Zymomonas mobilis subsp. pomaceae ATCC 29192: one gene and its partner. The protein of the gene in region 1 interacts with the protein of each later gene in a pairwise test. Links are inferred from orthologs where the notes say so. Each region holds a gene or a part of one and is shown in the gene's direction. Other genes may lie near its edges. The genes, in order: mrdA and ZYMOP_RS05005.

The links.
Region 2: the proteins of mrdA (region 1) and ZYMOP_RS05005 interact in binary tests that used the Escherichia coli proteins (3 or more experiments, as listed by UniProt). The link is inferred for Zymomonas mobilis subsp. pomaceae ATCC 29192 from one-to-one orthologs.

What each region holds. Positions count from the first base shown.
Region 1 is NC_015709.1:953,290-961,303, reverse strand. Bases 2,078-5,066 are described here. They hold mrdA (penicillin-binding protein 2), read left to right. Parts: upstream 2,078-2,594; coding sequence 2,595-4,538; downstream 4,539-5,066. Other genes in these bases: rodA (rod shape-determining protein RodA), read left to right, coding at 4,538-5,066; mreD (rod shape-determining protein MreD), read left to right, coding at 2,078-2,434. In the rest of the region: ZYMOP_RS04330 (rod shape-determining protein), read left to right, coding at 1-815; rod shape-determining protein MreC, read left to right, coding at 849-1,910; more of mreD, read left to right, coding at 1,910-2,077; more of rodA, read left to right, coding at 5,067-5,644; ZYMOP_RS04305 (hypothetical protein), read left to right, coding at 5,864-6,835; excinuclease ABC subunit UvrB, read left to right, coding at 6,926-8,014. UniProt on the Escherichia coli protein: Catalyzes cross-linking of the peptidoglycan cell wall. Responsible for the determination of the rod shape of the cell. Is probably required for lateral peptidoglycan synthesis and maintenance of the correct diameter during lateral and centripetal growth.
Region 2 is NC_015709.1:1,136,948-1,145,125, reverse strand. What follows is about bases 2,759-5,911. They hold ZYMOP_RS05005 (penicillin-binding protein 1A), read left to right. Parts: upstream 2,759-3,115; coding sequence 3,116-5,707; downstream 5,708-5,911. Other genes in these bases: prfB (peptide chain release factor 2), read left to right, coding at 5,828-5,911; ZYMOP_RS05010 (N-acetylmuramoyl-L-alanine amidase family protein), read left to right, coding at 2,759-2,925. Also shown: ZYMOP_RS05015 (Rne/Rng family ribonuclease), read right to left, coding at 1-1,348; more of ZYMOP_RS05010, read left to right, coding at 2,029-2,758; more of prfB, read left to right, coding at 5,912-6,955; transcriptional repressor LexA, read right to left, coding at 7,010-7,672; trpD (anthranilate phosphoribosyltransferase), read right to left, coding at 7,839-8,178. UniProt on the Escherichia coli protein: Cell wall formation. Synthesis of cross-linked peptidoglycan from the lipid intermediates.

The sequences.
Region 1 (8,014 bases):
ATGGCGTCATTGCTGATATTGATGTTGCAGAGCAGATGATTAAGCATTTTATCCAAAAAGTGCACGGAGGAAAGGCACGTCCGTGGCGTTTTCCTGAAATCGTCGTCTGTGTACCATCAGGCTCCACTTCTGTGGAACGGCGGGCTATTCGTGATGCGGCCTCTAATGCAGGGGCTAGTCAGGTTTTTTTGATTGATGAGCCAATGGCGGCCGCGATTGGGGCAGAAATGCCCGTTACCGAACCGATCGGGTCTATGGTTGTTGATATAGGCGGCGGCACAACCGAAGTGGCAGTGTTGTCTTTGCGCGGCTTGGCTTATACTACCTCTGTCCGGGTTGGCGGCGATAAAATGGATGAAGCGATTGGCTCTTATGTCCGTCGTAATTTTAATCTTCTGATCGGAGAAGCTACCGCTGAACGTATTAAGAAGGAAATGGGCACCGCTCGTATGCCCGACGATGGCATTGGTATGACGATCAGTATTAAAGGTCGTGATCTTGTTAATGGTGTCCCAAAAGAAATCCAGATTAATCAGGCTATGATTGCCGAAGCTTTATCCGAGCCTGTGGCGGCTATTGTCGAAGGTGTCCGCTTGGCGCTTGAAAATACGGCCCCAGAACTGGCCGCCGACATTGTCGATCAGGGCATTGTTTTAACGGGGGGCGGTGCTTTACTTTCTGGATTGGATACTGTTTTACGTGAAGAAACCTCATTACCTGTTACTATTGCGGATGATCCTTTGACTTGTGTTGCCATGGGAACAGGACGGGCGCTTGAAGATCCAACTTTCAGGGCTGTTTTACAAACAGCCTGAGTTTATACGATGAGATAAGGGGTCTTTTCCTGCATGGCACCGCCTCGCTTTCGTAATTCCGGTTTTTCTAGGCGGGCGCAACTAGGCTTATTTACCAGTTATGTCTTTGCTATCGGGGGGATCATTGCTGCCGCGGTAATGCTGATACTATCGAATGTTTATCCTGATAAATATAATGGGGTTATCGGCTTTATCACAGACTGCACCAGTCCCTTGTCACGTTTTGGTCATGGGGTCGTGACAATTTTGCATAACAGCAGGGATGGCATTGCCGATTATATCAATGCTGGGAGCCAAAATCGGGCACTAAAAGCGAATATTGAAAAATTAAGGCCACAGCTTATTGAAGCGCAGATTTTAAATGCGGATAATATCCGTTTAAAGCGTATGCTGAATTTAGTGGATCATACCCCTATGCGGGTAGCGGTGGGGCATGTCATTGGTTCTCCTCTAACGACCAGCCGTCGTACTGCTATCATTGATCTTGGTTCTTCCTCAGGCGTCATCACAGGGATGCCGGTGCGCTCTTCAGAAGGCTTGGTTGGCCGCGTTTTAGCTACCGGTCATTTTTCTGCCCGTATTTTATTATTAGTTGATTCATCCAATACCCTTCCTGTTAAAATTGTTCGTTCGGGTGTCCCTGCCTTAGCTTCGGGAAGAGGGGATGGTTTATTAGATATTCGTCCGCTTATTGCAGGACAGTCGCCTTTTCAAATAGGCGATTTATTAGTGACATCTGGTACTGGGGGGATTTACCCGCCGGATATACCTGTTGCGATTATATCAAAATTAAATAGCGATGGGGCTTTTGCGTTACCTACAGCAAACCCCGCGCGTTTAGATTATATTATGGTTGAAAAGATATTCGAGCCAGATGCGCCCCCTGAACAGGTCACGATGGGTAAAGCTATATCTCAAAAACAGAGTAGCCATAAAAAATTGCCCAAGGATGGGAATACTAAGGCCGTAACGCAATTATTGGCGGTCGAGACGCCTGTATCTGCTACCGCTATATTTAAGCCGGAAATAGCCCCACTGGACAAAAGTAAAATGCAGCCGCATTCGAGCCTACCTCAGGCAACCATAGGCCGATAATGATACCCCTTATCGAAAAAGATCAAACATTAAGTTGGTTACCTATAAAAGCACAAATAACACCGCTTATTATGGTTTTATTCGCTAGCCTGCTAGAAACCGGCCCCTTGGTATCGGTTTTACCCTTATTACCTTCTTTTGGTCTGCTCGTCGCTTTGGGATGGCGGCTTTTACGGCCAGAATTATGGCAAGCATGGATCGCTTTACCCTTAGGGATGAGTAACGATCTGATTAATGGGCAGCCTTTGGGGATCTCGATGATTTCATGGACAATATGCTTTTTGGCATTTGATATTATCGATAATCGTTTAGTCTGGCGAAATTATTGGCAGGACTGGATTTTTGCATCCTGTGCTATTATTTTTTGTACCTTATTTTCGCTGTTTATGACCAGCTGGATAATAAAGGGACATACAATATTACTTATACTTTCCATTATGCCAGAAATATTGATTTCTATTCTGTTATTTCCTCTTGTCGAAGCCCTCTGTGCTATCGTCGATCGGTGGCGCTTGGCCGTGTAAAAGATTTTAAAAATTAAGATAAATCATAGTAATTATACTTGGCTAGAGGCAGTAACAGGTAATATAATAGCAAAATTTTTGCTGTATTTTTTAATGCCAGTAAATATTTTCAAGAGAGTTGTCTTTATCCTGAGCTCTCATACTCTCTGGATTGCTTTTTGTGAAAAATCGTAGCCGCCTTATCACCCAGCATTCGCTTGGTTACACATTTTCCCGCCGCTCTTTGGTATTAGGCGGTTTACAACTCGCAACAGGTGGATTGCTGGCTGCTCGTATGGCATGGTTGTCTATTGCTGAAAATGAACGTTATCGTTTAATGGCAGAAGATAATCGCGTCCAAACTGTTATGATTCCTCCTCGGCGAGGCTGGATTGTCGATCGTCACAATCGTCCTATGGCGATTAACCACACTGATTTTCGGGTCGATCTTATTCCTGATCAAATACAAGATAGAGAGCGGGTTATTATCACCCTGACAGAACTACTTAATCTGTCTCAAGATGACCTTGACCGTATACGGGAAGATTTGAATAAAGCGGCCGGGTATCAACCTGTGCCTGTTGCCGAACATTTGGATTATGAGCATTTTGCAGCTATTTCTGTCCGGCTACCAGAAATGGCAGGCGTTGCCCCCCAAAGAGGTTATGCTCGTTATTATCCTGAAGGTGCTGCTGTTGGACATTTAATTGGGTATGTGGGTTCGGCTACCACAGAAGATTATAAAAAGACCCACGATCCTTTGCTCATTACCCCCGGTTTTAAATTGGGTAAGCAGGGACTAGAAAAAACTTTTGATGATTACTTACGAGGCGTTCCCGGAGCAAGACGATCCGAAGTAACTGCAAAAGGCCGTCTGGTACGTGATCTTGAAAATAAACCTGACCAACCCGGGAAAAAATTGCCTCTAACGATTGATGCAGGTTTACAAAGCTATGCAGCCCGTCGGATTGGCGATAATAGTGCCGCGGTTGTTGTTATAGATACCGAAAACGGGGATATTTTAGCACAGGTCTCTATGCCCTGTTTTGACCCGAATGATTTTGCGGATGGGATCAGCCATCGTGAATGGCAAAGTCTCTCGGAAGATGATCATCATCCCTTGATTGATAAAACGGTTGCCGGACTTTATCCGCCCGGATCTACTGTAAAGCCGATGAATGCCCTAGCGCTTTTAGAAGCCGGGGTTGATCCGCATGAAACGGTTAACTGCACGGGTAGTTATCAGCTTGGAAATAGCGTTTTTCATTGCTGGCGTCGTCATGGTCATGGCCCTGTCAACATGCATACGGCTATTACCCAAAGCTGTGATGTCTATTTTTATCATATGGCGCATAGGGTAGGGATGGACCCTTTGGCGGATATGATGCGGCGGTTGGGCTTGGGAGCCAGCTATCATTTGCCTTTAGGGTCTGAACATTATGGCACGGTTCCTGATCCGGCATGGAAATTAAAAAAATATCATCATAACTGGACCGCGGCGGATACACTTAATGCCTCAATCGGGCAGGGGGATGTTTTAGTTAATCCCTTGCAATTGGCCGTAATGGTCGCAAGATTAGCCTCAGGCAAACAGATAATGCCGCGTTTAATCATGTCTTCCAAACCGCCGATTATTACAGGTTTAGGTATTAATGAGGCGCATCTAGATATTATTCGTCAGGCTATGCGGGACGTTGTTAATGGAGGCGGAACTGGCGGGGCTGCAAAATTATTTGTTCCTAATGTAGAGTTAGCCGGAAAGACCGGAACAGCGCAAGTTCGGCGAATATCTATGGCAGAACGAGATAGAGGGGTCCTTAAAAACTCTCAGTTGGCTTGGCGTATGCGTGATCATGCTTTGTTTGTTTGCTTTGCGCCCGTGGGTAACCCGCGATATGCTGCATCGGTGGTTATAGAGCATGGTGGACATACGGATTCTGCAACTGATGGCCCCGCTATTGCGCGTGATGTTTTAACCTATTTGTTTGATCCTGACCGCGCTATGGCAACGTTAAATGCCCTTGAGACCTCTTGGGGCGGGGATCTTGCTACCAGAATGCGCATAAGGGCTGAGGCTTTACATGCGTCCTCTTCAAAACCGGCTGAAACTCCGGAGAAATCCTGATGTTGTCTATGGTACCAACCCCATTACGCCAATTGCCTTGGGGATTACTTTTGCTGGTCATAGCGATCGGTAGTTTTGGTCTGGTTATTCTTTATTCTGCGGGGGGTGGAATGCATCCATGGGCTCTTAATCAGGGGCTCAGGTTCATTTTTTTTATTTTTGTTTCAGTAGCTATTAGCCGAATTGATCAAGATTTTTTAAAAAAAACAGCATGGCCTCTGTATGGGGGGTTGCTTCTTTTATTAATTGCTGTCGAATTATTTGGTTTTGTGGGCGGCGGAAGCCGACGTTGGCTTAATCTCGGTATCTTGACGCTTCAACCTTCAGAATTAATGAAGCTCGCCATTATTTTAGCTATTGCCCGTTTTTATGATTTACTACCCGCGGGTGAAACAAGAAGTTTTTCGGCGATGTGGCCTGCTGCTGTACTTGTGTTAGTGCCCGCTTTTTTAGTGGCTATTCAACCGGATTTGGGAACCGCTTTGATGATTATTGGCGGGGGGCTTATTGTCACTTTTTTGGCGGGGCTCCCTCTTTGGTTATTTATTGGAGGTGGGGCAGCTATTGCTGCGTTGGCCCCTTTTGCCTTCTTTTTTTTGCTTCATGATTATCAGCGTAATCGGGTGTTAATTTTTTTAACCCCTGAAAGTGATCCTTTGGGGCGAGGGTATCATATAAGCCAATCTAAAATTGCAATTGGATCGGGTGGGGTTTTTGGCAAGGGTTTTCTTAATGGTACACAAAGCCATCTCGATTATTTACCAGAACGTCATACCGATTTTGTCTTCGCTACAATGGCAGAAGAATGGGGATTAATTGGTGGGTTGTTTATTATTGTAAGTTTTATGCTGATCATTAACTGGGGGATGCGGGTTGCTTTTAATGCGCCTTCACGATTTGCCAAGCTGACGGCAGCCGGTCTATCGACTACCATTTTTTTCTATGTTGCGATTAATCTGGCCATGGTGATGGGCTTGGCACCTGTGGTCGGTATTCCGCTGCCTTTGGTCTCTAATGGCGGCTCTGCTATGATGACCGTTATGATTTGTTTGGGATTATTAATGGCGATTGATCGCTGGACGCGCTTCCCTAAAAGAGGTTTTTAATATTTTACTATTTGTTTTACATGGTTAATTTCAAATAATTGAAATTAACTTATGATTTATTCAATAGAATTCAAAAAATGTCCACAAAAGATAACAAAACATATTATCTATATTGTTTTTTTTTAGAATTTAACACTATAGGTTTAATAGTAAAAATTTAAGTTATCTTATTTTTTTACTTTTATTCTTAAAAATCATAAATGGAAAATAATATTACAGATGAAGTTGATCTACAATATAAGCTTCGTTTTTGGTTTAATTATAACCCCATCTTCTCTTTATGCCGCGGACAGCGGTTCCTCTTCAGATAAACAGCAATGGTATACAGGTTCATTATTATCGCCTGCCGGTGCCCTTCGTCAGGGTGGCGTGACGATTGAGCCTTATATTTCCTATAATCGACCCATTTATAATATAGATGCTTTTGGTCATAAGTCACCGACTTATGGAGGAACCCAAAGTGTTGTGAATACAACCCTCATGAAATATGGGATTACCAACCATATAAGTGTACAGCTTCATCCTCAATTTCTTTATAAATGGAAGTCAAGCTATGGTAATGGCGGTGGTCAGCCGCGAATAGGTGATTTGCCGCTGGATATTATTTGGCGGTTTGTTGACCCTGATCCTAATCGTTTTATTCCAGCTGTCATGTTTTTTGGCGGTGTATCCTTTCCGACCGGACGTTATGACCATTTGAATACGACAAAAACGAATGCTGGTGGGAATGGCAATTATGTTTTTAGGGCAGCCTTGGTTACCCAATCAACCTATAAAATAGCCGGCCATGCCCTACGCGCGCGTACTTGGGCTACTTTTCGGCGTTCTCTGAATGAAGCCGAAATCCATGGTATTAGTGGCTATGGGACAAGTAAGGATTTTCTAGGACGTGCGCAAGCGGGTATGAATGGGCAAGGGGGTGTTTCTCTTGAATTTGGTATAAATCAACGCTGGGTTCTTGCTTGTGATGTTGCGCGTAACTGGTCTTATGGTTCCAGAGTAAAAGGGTATAATAATCTTACTTATATTGATAAAACAGGCGATGGCTCGGGGGATTGGGTGGTAGCGCCTGCTATCGAATATAACTGGTCTCGCCGTTATGGTATTATCGCCGGTGTATCGACCCCTTTTTGGGGACGTAATACCAATGAAAGTCTGTCAGGGCAGGTCGCTTTTGATATGGTGTTTTAATTACCGTTTTTTAGGTGAAAAGCCCAAATTAAAGAAGCCAACTGATGGAGAGTGCTTGTTTAGGTCATAGGGCGTTATCATATGTTTTCTATGACCATAGAGATTCGCACCACCCTTGATGAACCAGAAAATCGGCCCGATTTTGTGCCGCATCGGCCAGCGCGTCCTGAAAAAACGGAACCTTCTAAACCATTTCATTTGGTTTCGCCTTATGATGCGGCAGGTGATCAACCCGAAGCTATCTCGGAATTATGTCGCGATATTAATGCCCATGAACGGGATCAGGTTTTATTAGGGGTAACGGGTTCTGGTAAGACTTTCACCATGGCGAAAGTCATTGAAAAATTGCAGCGTCCAAGTTTAATATTAGCGCCTAATAAAATTCTGGCAGCCCAACTCTATGGGGAATTTAAGCGATTTTTCCCCGAAAATGCCGTTGAGTTTTTTGTTAGCTATTATGACTATTATCAGCCCGAGGCTTACGTCCCGCGCACAGATACTTACATTGAAAAAGATAGCGCGATTAATGAAGCCATAGATAGAATGCGCCATGCGGCGACCCGTTCGCTATTAGAACGGGATGACGTGATTATCGTGGCCTCGGTTTCTTGCCTGTATGGTATTGGTTCCGTTGATACGTATTCATCTATGACTTTTCGCTTATTTAAAGGGCAGATCGTCGATCAGCGTGAAATTATCCGTCGGTTGGTGGCCTTGCAGTACAAGCGTAATGATCTTGCCTTTGGGAGAGGGTCTTTTCGTGTAAGCGGTGATACGCTGGAAATATTTCCGTCACATTATGAAGATATGGCATGGCGAATTAGTTTTTTTGGAGATGAAATTGAAGAAATTTCCGAATTTGATCCATTAACGGGTGCCAAAATTGCCAAACTGGATCAGATTAAAATTTATGCCAATTCTCATTATGTGACCCCTGAACCGACATTAAAGGCAGCCAATAATGCGATCCGTCGAGAATTGGATAATCGTTTGCACGAATTTCAAGCGGAAGGTAAGTTATTAGAAGCCCAAAGATTAGAGCAGCGCACCGAATTCGATCTTGAGATGATGGCGGCCACAGGGGCTTGCTCTGGCATTGAAAATTATTCCCGCTTTCTTACCGGACGTGCGCCGGGTGAACCCCCTCCGACTTTATTTGAATATCTTCCTGATAATGCT
Region 2 (8,178 bases), 180 kb from region 1 along the record:
GACGCTGTCGGCTCATTTCAAACAGACCAAAACTAGAAATATGGCCAATCTGAATCCGAGCACGGTCATGCTTTAAGGCATCTTTCATCGCCTTTTCGACCCGTCGGACATTCGCACTTGATTCCATATCGATGAAATCAATAACGATCAGGCCCGCCATATCCCGCAGCCGTAGCTGACGGGCAATTTCGGTGGCCGCTTCAAGATTGGTTGCCGTTGCCGTCTGTTCGATATTATGTTCGCGGGTTGATCGGCCAGAGTTAATATCGATTGATACCAACGCTTCGGTTGGATTAATGACAAGATAGCCGCCGGACTTTAATTGAACGATAGGCTGATACATAGCATTAAGCTGTTGCTCAACGCCAAAACGCTGAAATAAGGGGGCAGGGTCCGCATAAGGGCGTACTTTTCGGACGTGGCTTGGCATCAATAACCGCATGAAGTTACGCGCGGCCTGATAACCTTCACTCCCTTCCACCAGAATCTCATCGACTTCCCGACTGTAGATGTCGCGAATAGCCCGTTTGATCAGATCACTGTCCCCATAGATTAAGGCAGGGGCTTGAGAATAAAGCGTCTTTTCACGAATTTCATCCCATAATCGGGCAAGATAATCAAAGTCGCGCTTAATTTCGCTCTTAGTCCGCTGTAAACCTGCGGTACGGACGATACAGCCCATCGAACTTGGCAGATTTAATTCTGCCATAATCGCTTTTAATCTTTTGCGATCAGTTAAGTTGGAAATTTTACGCGAAATACCCCCACCATTGCTGGTATTGGGCATAAGTACACAGTAGCGCCCTGCTAAAGACAGATAGGTAGTAAGCGCAGCGCCTTTATTGCCGCGTTCTTCCTTAACAACTTGTACCAGCAACACTTGACGGCGACGGATAACATCTTGAATCCGGTAATGATGACGCCCAAAATGACGGCGGCGATTTCTTAAATTTTCGAAACTATCCTCGCTGGTATCATTTCTACTTGGCTCAGAATCCGCAGATTCATAGGTATCTTCATCGTCTTCCGTTTCTTGCTGACGATTTTGACGCGCCGAATATTCTTCTTCTTCCCGTAAAAGGGCTTCCCGATCTTCACGGGGGATTTGATAATAGTCAGGGTGAATTTCTGAAAAGGCCAGAAAACCCTGACGATTTCCGCCATAATCGACAAAAGCAGCCTGAAGCGATGGTTCGACGCGCGTCACCTTGGCTAAATAGATATTGCCTTTTAATTGACGGCGGCCTGCTGATTCAAAATCAAATTCTTCAATGCGGTTACCTTTGATGACGGCGACCCGAGTTTCTTCCCGGTGGCGGGCGTCGATCAACATTTTTGTGAGAGTCATTCAAAAATCTCCGGTCGCGCTGCACATCTGCCTAAAAGGCGAGAGGCGCGCGAATAATGAGGATATATATATAATATTAGAAGGATTTAACGTCGGCCTATTGGCCGACCATGAACGACAACGCCGATTTGCCGCGCGGCCATACCCGGCGCTGTTCAAAGCGCGGGGGAGACTGGCTGCAGCGGGCCATGCCTTTTCGGAAGGGGGCAGGCTTAAAACAGCGGCGTGCATCTATGCTTTCAATCCGGAAATAAAAAAGTGAATAGGGTTTCGTAAAATGTTTAAAAAATGAGAGGCAGAAGTCATGTCGGTTTTTAAGGACCAAATTTTTTCTGTTCTCTTCTTTGATTCGCTACCATCGCTTAACGATAGACGCAATGGTAGCTTTTTTACTACGTTGTTGGGCTTATCCTTTGTGGATGAGAATGATAGATATCAATAGTTTCACTATTAAAGATGTTTTTTTAAAAAATCGCTATTTTTCCCGCTAGTCATAACCCGAATAACAAAGGTAATCGGTTTAAATGGCGTACCGAAAACTGAAAAAAAACTTTCTTCGCCAAGAAGAAACTGTGATGGTTAAATATCTTTGCCTTCTAATAAGGCATCTTGGATATGAAAACTATAGAAAAAAAATATATCTTATCGGGATTTTTTTTCTGTTTTTTTCATGGAATGACTTGCTGCTTGCAAAAGGGACAACGACGTCTCAAGCGGTTAGAATTCCCCTTGCCCATGCCGTAACCTCTGACAAAATATCGCCTAAAATTTATAAGGGACGGGTATCAGGAAGACCCTTGGTCGTTATTGATCCCGGTCACGGGGGGCACGATCCCGGTTCTTCGTCACGGGATGGTCGGCTTCATGAAAAAAATGTTACGCTCGCCATTGCGCTTGCAGTTCGGAATGCCTTACGGGAATCGGGGCGTGTAAGCGTTGTTCTGACCCGTGAAGACGATCATTTTTTACCTTTGGTTAGTCGTCGGGAAATGAGTCGTCGCATGAAGGCCGATTTATTTATCTCGATCCATGCGGACAGTGCACCTTCGGGTAATCCACACGGGGCGACCATTTATACTTTATCCGAAATTGCGTCAGATAAGATTGCCGCTAATCTGGCAGCCAGAGAAAATCAGGCCGATCTGTCCGGTATTACGGATATTCAGACCCAGAATAATGATGTCAAATCTATCCTTTATGATTTGACTCGCCGTGAAACCATGAATGCTTCTGTGTCTTTTGCGTCGCTTCTGCAAAGAGAATTACAAGGTCGCATCCCGTTTCGTAGTCATTATCATCGCTTTGCGGGCTTTGTCGTTTTAAAAGCACCTGATGTGCCTTCTGTACTTATTGAAACCGGCTATATTTCTAACCCTGATGAGGCGGCGCAGCTTTTTTCTCGTTCTTACCGGCAGGCTATCGCCAGTGGTATCAGACGTGCCGTTGAAATTTATTTTGCACGTCGTTTGGCGCATCTGGCAGAATCTTCAAATTTTGAAAAGCCTAAGTCTGAGCGTAAATCATCAACAAGGAGTCTTGATTCGGTATTAAAAAACTTAAATAAACATAATGAATAAAATATATTTTAGATAATATTTTTTAACTAAGGTGAATGAACAGGCATGGCAGATATTCAATCTAGAAATGGAAATAATGATAAAGATTATCTTCATTCTGATCCATTTCTTTCTCTGTTTCATCCTGAGAATTTTTTATCTTACACTATAGCGGTAGCTATAAAAATTATGTTTAAGCAGAGGCTCTATAATGTCTAAATCCCTTATGCCAGAGGAGGGGTTAAACATAAAAAGCCGAAGATTGGGGGATGCGTCTTTTAAACGGGGCACTCGGCGTAAAATACTGAAGTCTCTTTTTGTCTTTTTCATTATGGGATGTTCTCTGGGTAGCTTTCTGTTCTGGCATTATTTTTTGAAAGATCTACCCTCTGTCGAGGTGTTAGCAGATTACCATTTACCGATGCCCGCCGTCGTCCGTGATATAAATGGTATGCCCTTTGGGCGGTTCATGCGAGAGCATCGAGAAAAATTAGGCTACGAAGATTTTCCGCCCGTTGTTATTCAGGCCTTTTTAGCGGCAGAAGATAAAACTTTTTTTTCCCATCATGGTATTGATGCTCCCGCTTTTCTAAAAGCGGTTTACGAATATTTTACCAAAATGGGAACGGGTGAACGGGCACATGGCGGTTCTACCATTACCCAACAGGTCGCCAAAAATATTCTGGTCGGTGACGAATATTCCCCTACCCGTAAGGTAAAAGAGGGTATTCTTGCCTTTCGTATCGAGCATCTATTAACGAAACGCCAAATTCTTGAAATATACCTCAATCAGATTTTTTTAGGGCGTAATGCCTATGGCGTTAGTGCTGCTGCGAAAGCGTATTTTGGGAAAAATCTAAAGGATTTAACGCTGCCTGAGGCGGCTTTCCTCGCTATTTTACCCAAAGCCCCCGCGAATTATATTCCAGAAAGACATGCCGAACGGGCATTGGGGCGACGGGCTTATGTTTTACAACAAATGCAGGCCAATGGCTACATTACAGCTTATCAACGTGATGAAGCTAATCGGACACCGTTAAGGGTGATCGAACATCATATTGAAGCAAAACCCCCTTCTAAGGGGGGCTATTTTCTGGAAGAAATCCGCCGTGAACTTATCAGCCGTTTTGGAGAAACGGCAGAAGAGAGTGATAATAACGTTTATTCTGGTGGCCTTTGGATAAGAAGTTCTTTTGATCCCGAGATTCAGGAATCTGCTGAAACAGCTTTACGGGATGGATTTGTGCGTTTTGAACGTGATCAGGGATGGAGCGGGCGTGTCGGGACCATTGATCCGGGGGAAGGATGGCAAGAACGCTTGATTTTGGCCAACGTCGGCACAGGCTATGCTGATTGGCAGGCTGTGGCCGTGCTAGAAAGGGAAAATGGTCGGGCTAAAATCGGCTTTAATGACGGTAGCGAAGATTACCTTTACCCTTGGGCGGCGACAATACCCCGTCATGATACCGTTATTCCTGCTTGGCGTTTTTTACATGCCGGCGATATTATTATCGTAAAAAAGATTGATAATTTTTGGGTTTTAAGAAGTCTGCCGAAAGTTTCCGGCGGTATGGTCGTCGAAAATCCGCATAATGGCCGGATATTGGCAATGCAAGGCGGCTTTGATTCTAAGAATGGAGACTTTAATCGAGCTACGCAAGCAGAACGTCAGCCCGGTTCAACTTTTAAACCCTTTGTTTATGCGGCGGCTTTGGATCATGGCATGACCCCTGCCTCTATTATTGTGGATGGTCCTTTTTGTGTGTATCAGTCTGCCCGTTTAGGCATGAAATGCTTTCGTAACTTTTCTGGGGGATATTCCGGCCCGCAGACTATGCGTTGGGGGGTGGAGCAGTCCCGAAATTTGATGACTGTTCGTGCGGCAGCGCAAACAGGCATGGTTCATGTTGTAAAAATGGCTGAAAACGCTGGCATTAATCCCCCGGGACATCCTTATCCGCCGGTTTTGGGTATCGCATTAGGCGCTGGGAATACTACGGTTATGCGCTTGACCAATGGTTATTCGATGATTGCTAATCAGGGGCGGCGGCTTCAACCTACCTTGATTGATTATGTGCAAGATCGAAATGGTAAGGTTATTTTTAAGTCAGATAATCGCCCTTGTCCCAACTGTAATATGTCAGAATGGGACGGAAGCCCGATGCCCCGTCCCAAAGCCTTATCAGAACAAGCGATCAATCCGGTTACGGCTTATCAGATGTTGCATATTCTGGAAGGTGTTGTTCAGCGCGGAACTGCCGCTATTCTCCGCGATTTAGGCCGACCTATGTTTGGCAAAACGGGTACCTCTACAGGCCCGACCAATGTTTGGTTTGTCGGTGGTTCGGCGGATATGGTTGCAGGGCTTTATGTGGGTTATGATCGTCCTCATTCCATGGGGCATAGTGCCCAAGGCGGCACGGTAGCTGCACCTATTTTTAAACAATTCGCTCAAAAAACTATGGCGAATATGCCCGTTCGACCTTTTCCTATTGCGCCGAACGTCCATATGGTGAAAATTGATCGCTATTCTGGATTGCGGATTTATGGTTCACCCCCGTTTAATCCTGAAGATCCGATGAGTCCGATTATCTGGGAAGCGTTTAAGGCAGATAATGAACCTAAGCGTAGTTTTTATCGTTCGGCTGTGATGGCCCCAGCGCCCAGCGCCAATAATTCATCTTCTGCTGCTCCGGTCACTTCACTCTCAACCGATCATGCTGTAACACCGCCTGAAAATGGGATACTGCCTTCTTCACCCGCCGTCCAAAAACCAAATGACAGTGGTAGCTTGCAGAAGTAAGGCAGAATCTATTAGAAGCCTTGCTGGTTATCTGAATTTCATCTGATCAGTCATTTATGTATTGTTTTGGCCTCACTGTTTTAAACAGAAGGGCTTTTTCTGAAATAGAAAGGGATGATTATGCGCGCCGAAGCGCAAGCCCATGTCGACCATATCCAAGAATCTTTGGCGCTCCTTAGGCGCTTTCTCGACTGGGATCGGGCGTTAAGGCGGCTGGATGAATTAAATGCGCGCGTCGAAGATCCACATTTATGGGATGATGCTCGTGCGGCTCAAGAAGTGATGCGAGAACGGGGGCGATTGGATGAATCCATCGCTGCTACCCGGGCTATCGAGCGGGAACTTCAGGAAAATATTGACCTGATCGAAATGGCCGAGGCCGAAGAAGAAGAAGACATGGTTAAGGATGCTATTGCCGCCTTAGCCCATTTGGCTGAACGCGCTAATCGTGACAAAGTGAAGGCACTTCTGTCTGGTGAAGCCGATAGTAACGATACCTATATCGAAGTTAATGCTGGCGCCGGAGGCACTGAAAGTCAAGACTGGGCTGAGATGCTGAGCCGGATGTATCAACGCTGGGCAGAGCGCGAAGGTTTTCGTGTTGAATTGGTCGATTATCATGCGGGGGAACAAGCTGGTATTAAATCCGCTACTCTTTTGATAAAAGGCGAAAGCGCCTATGGTTATGCCAAGACAGAAAACGGTGTCCATCGTTTGGTGAGAATTTCTCCTTTCGACAGCAATGCAAGACGGCATACCAGCTTTGCCTCCGTCGCCGTTTATCCAGTAGTGGATGACGATATTGATATTGAAGTGCTGGATAAGGACTTGAAAATAGATACCTATCGCTCTTCGGGGGCAGGGGGGCAGCATGTGAACACCACCGATTCAGCGGTGCGTATAACGCATATGCCAACAGGTATTGTCGTTGCATGCCAGAATCAGCGTTCTCAGCATAAAAATCGTGCAGAAGCGATGAAGCAATTAAAAGCGCGGCTCTATGAACGGGAGCTACAGATTAGAGAGGCAGAAGCCAGCGCAGGGTATGCGGCCAAAAGTGAAATTGGTTGGGGACATCAGATCCGCTCTTATGTTTTACAGCCCTATCAGCTCGTCAAAGATCTTCGGACAGGTATTACTTCGACAGCGCCGTCTGATGTTTTGGATGGTAATTTAGAAGATTTTATTGCCGCTGCATTAGCACAAAGAATTACTGGCGAAACTGTCGAAGTCGAGGATGTTGAGTAAGAGAACAAAATCCCTTTCGTCGTAGTTTTAAATTATTTTATTAGGTAGGAAAACTTAATAGCGGCGCAACAATCCTACCAAACGTCCTTGGATACCTATCCGGCTGGCATCATAACGCATCGGCGCATAAGCGCGGTTTGCAGGATCCAGCCGGATCATACGGCCTTCACGATGAAAATATTTTAAAGTGGCATCGCTGTTATCAATCAGGGCAACGATTATTTCCCCTTCATGGGCCTCGTCCGTTTGACGGATAAGGATAAAATCCCCATCAAAAATTCCCGCTTCGACCATGGAATCACCAGCGACTTCTAAGGCGTAATGATCCCCATTTCCAAGAAGCGCAGGCGGTACCGATAAGGTTGATTGCCCTTCTAAGGCTTCTATGGGTAAACCTGCCGCTATTCGTCCGTGTAAAGGGAGTTCGACGACATCATTATGCGCTTTAGGTAGCGAAAAATTTTCCCGGACTTTTTTTTCCTGTTGATTGGAATCTGTCCGGTTTTCCGGCAATCGAATAACTTCCAACGCCCTTGCACGATTAGGTAAGCGCCGAATGAAACCGCGTTCTTCCAAAGCTTTGATAAGCCGATGAATCCCTGATTTCGATTTCAAATCGAGGGCAAGTTTCATTTCTTCAAAAGAAGGTGAGATACCTGAAACGCGGAGCCGGTTGTGAATGAAAAGAAGCAAATCATGTTGCTTGCGCGTCAGCATAGCCGCAATCTTCCGTCAAAGGCCCGCCGTTAACAGGGGGCGTGTTTCCTTATCTTTTTAAGATAGGCTTCATTATTCTGTTGGAACAGATAAAGAACGTGTAGGAAACATCCACCGACCTGTCAATAGAAGTCAATCGTTTTGAAGATTTCTGTAAACTTTACTTTCAGCATGTTTGTGTAAAAGCTTTCCAATTCTCGAAAACTTCTTTTGCACGCCCACTATCGATAATATTTGAGGCGACATTTACACCATCATCCCAGTCCCAGCATTTCTCGGCAACGATCAAGGCACCCGCTGCATTCATTAAAACCGCATCCCGATAAGCCGAGGCTTTTCCGTCTAATAAATCAAGAAGCGCTTGGGCATTATAGGCGGCATCTTTTCCTCGGATACTGCTGAGGGGATGGCTATCTAAATTAACATCGGCAGGGGTAAGACGGATAAGACCTTCTGGAATTCCACTATCTGGATTTTCATGTTTTCTAATCATTAAAGCAGAGCTT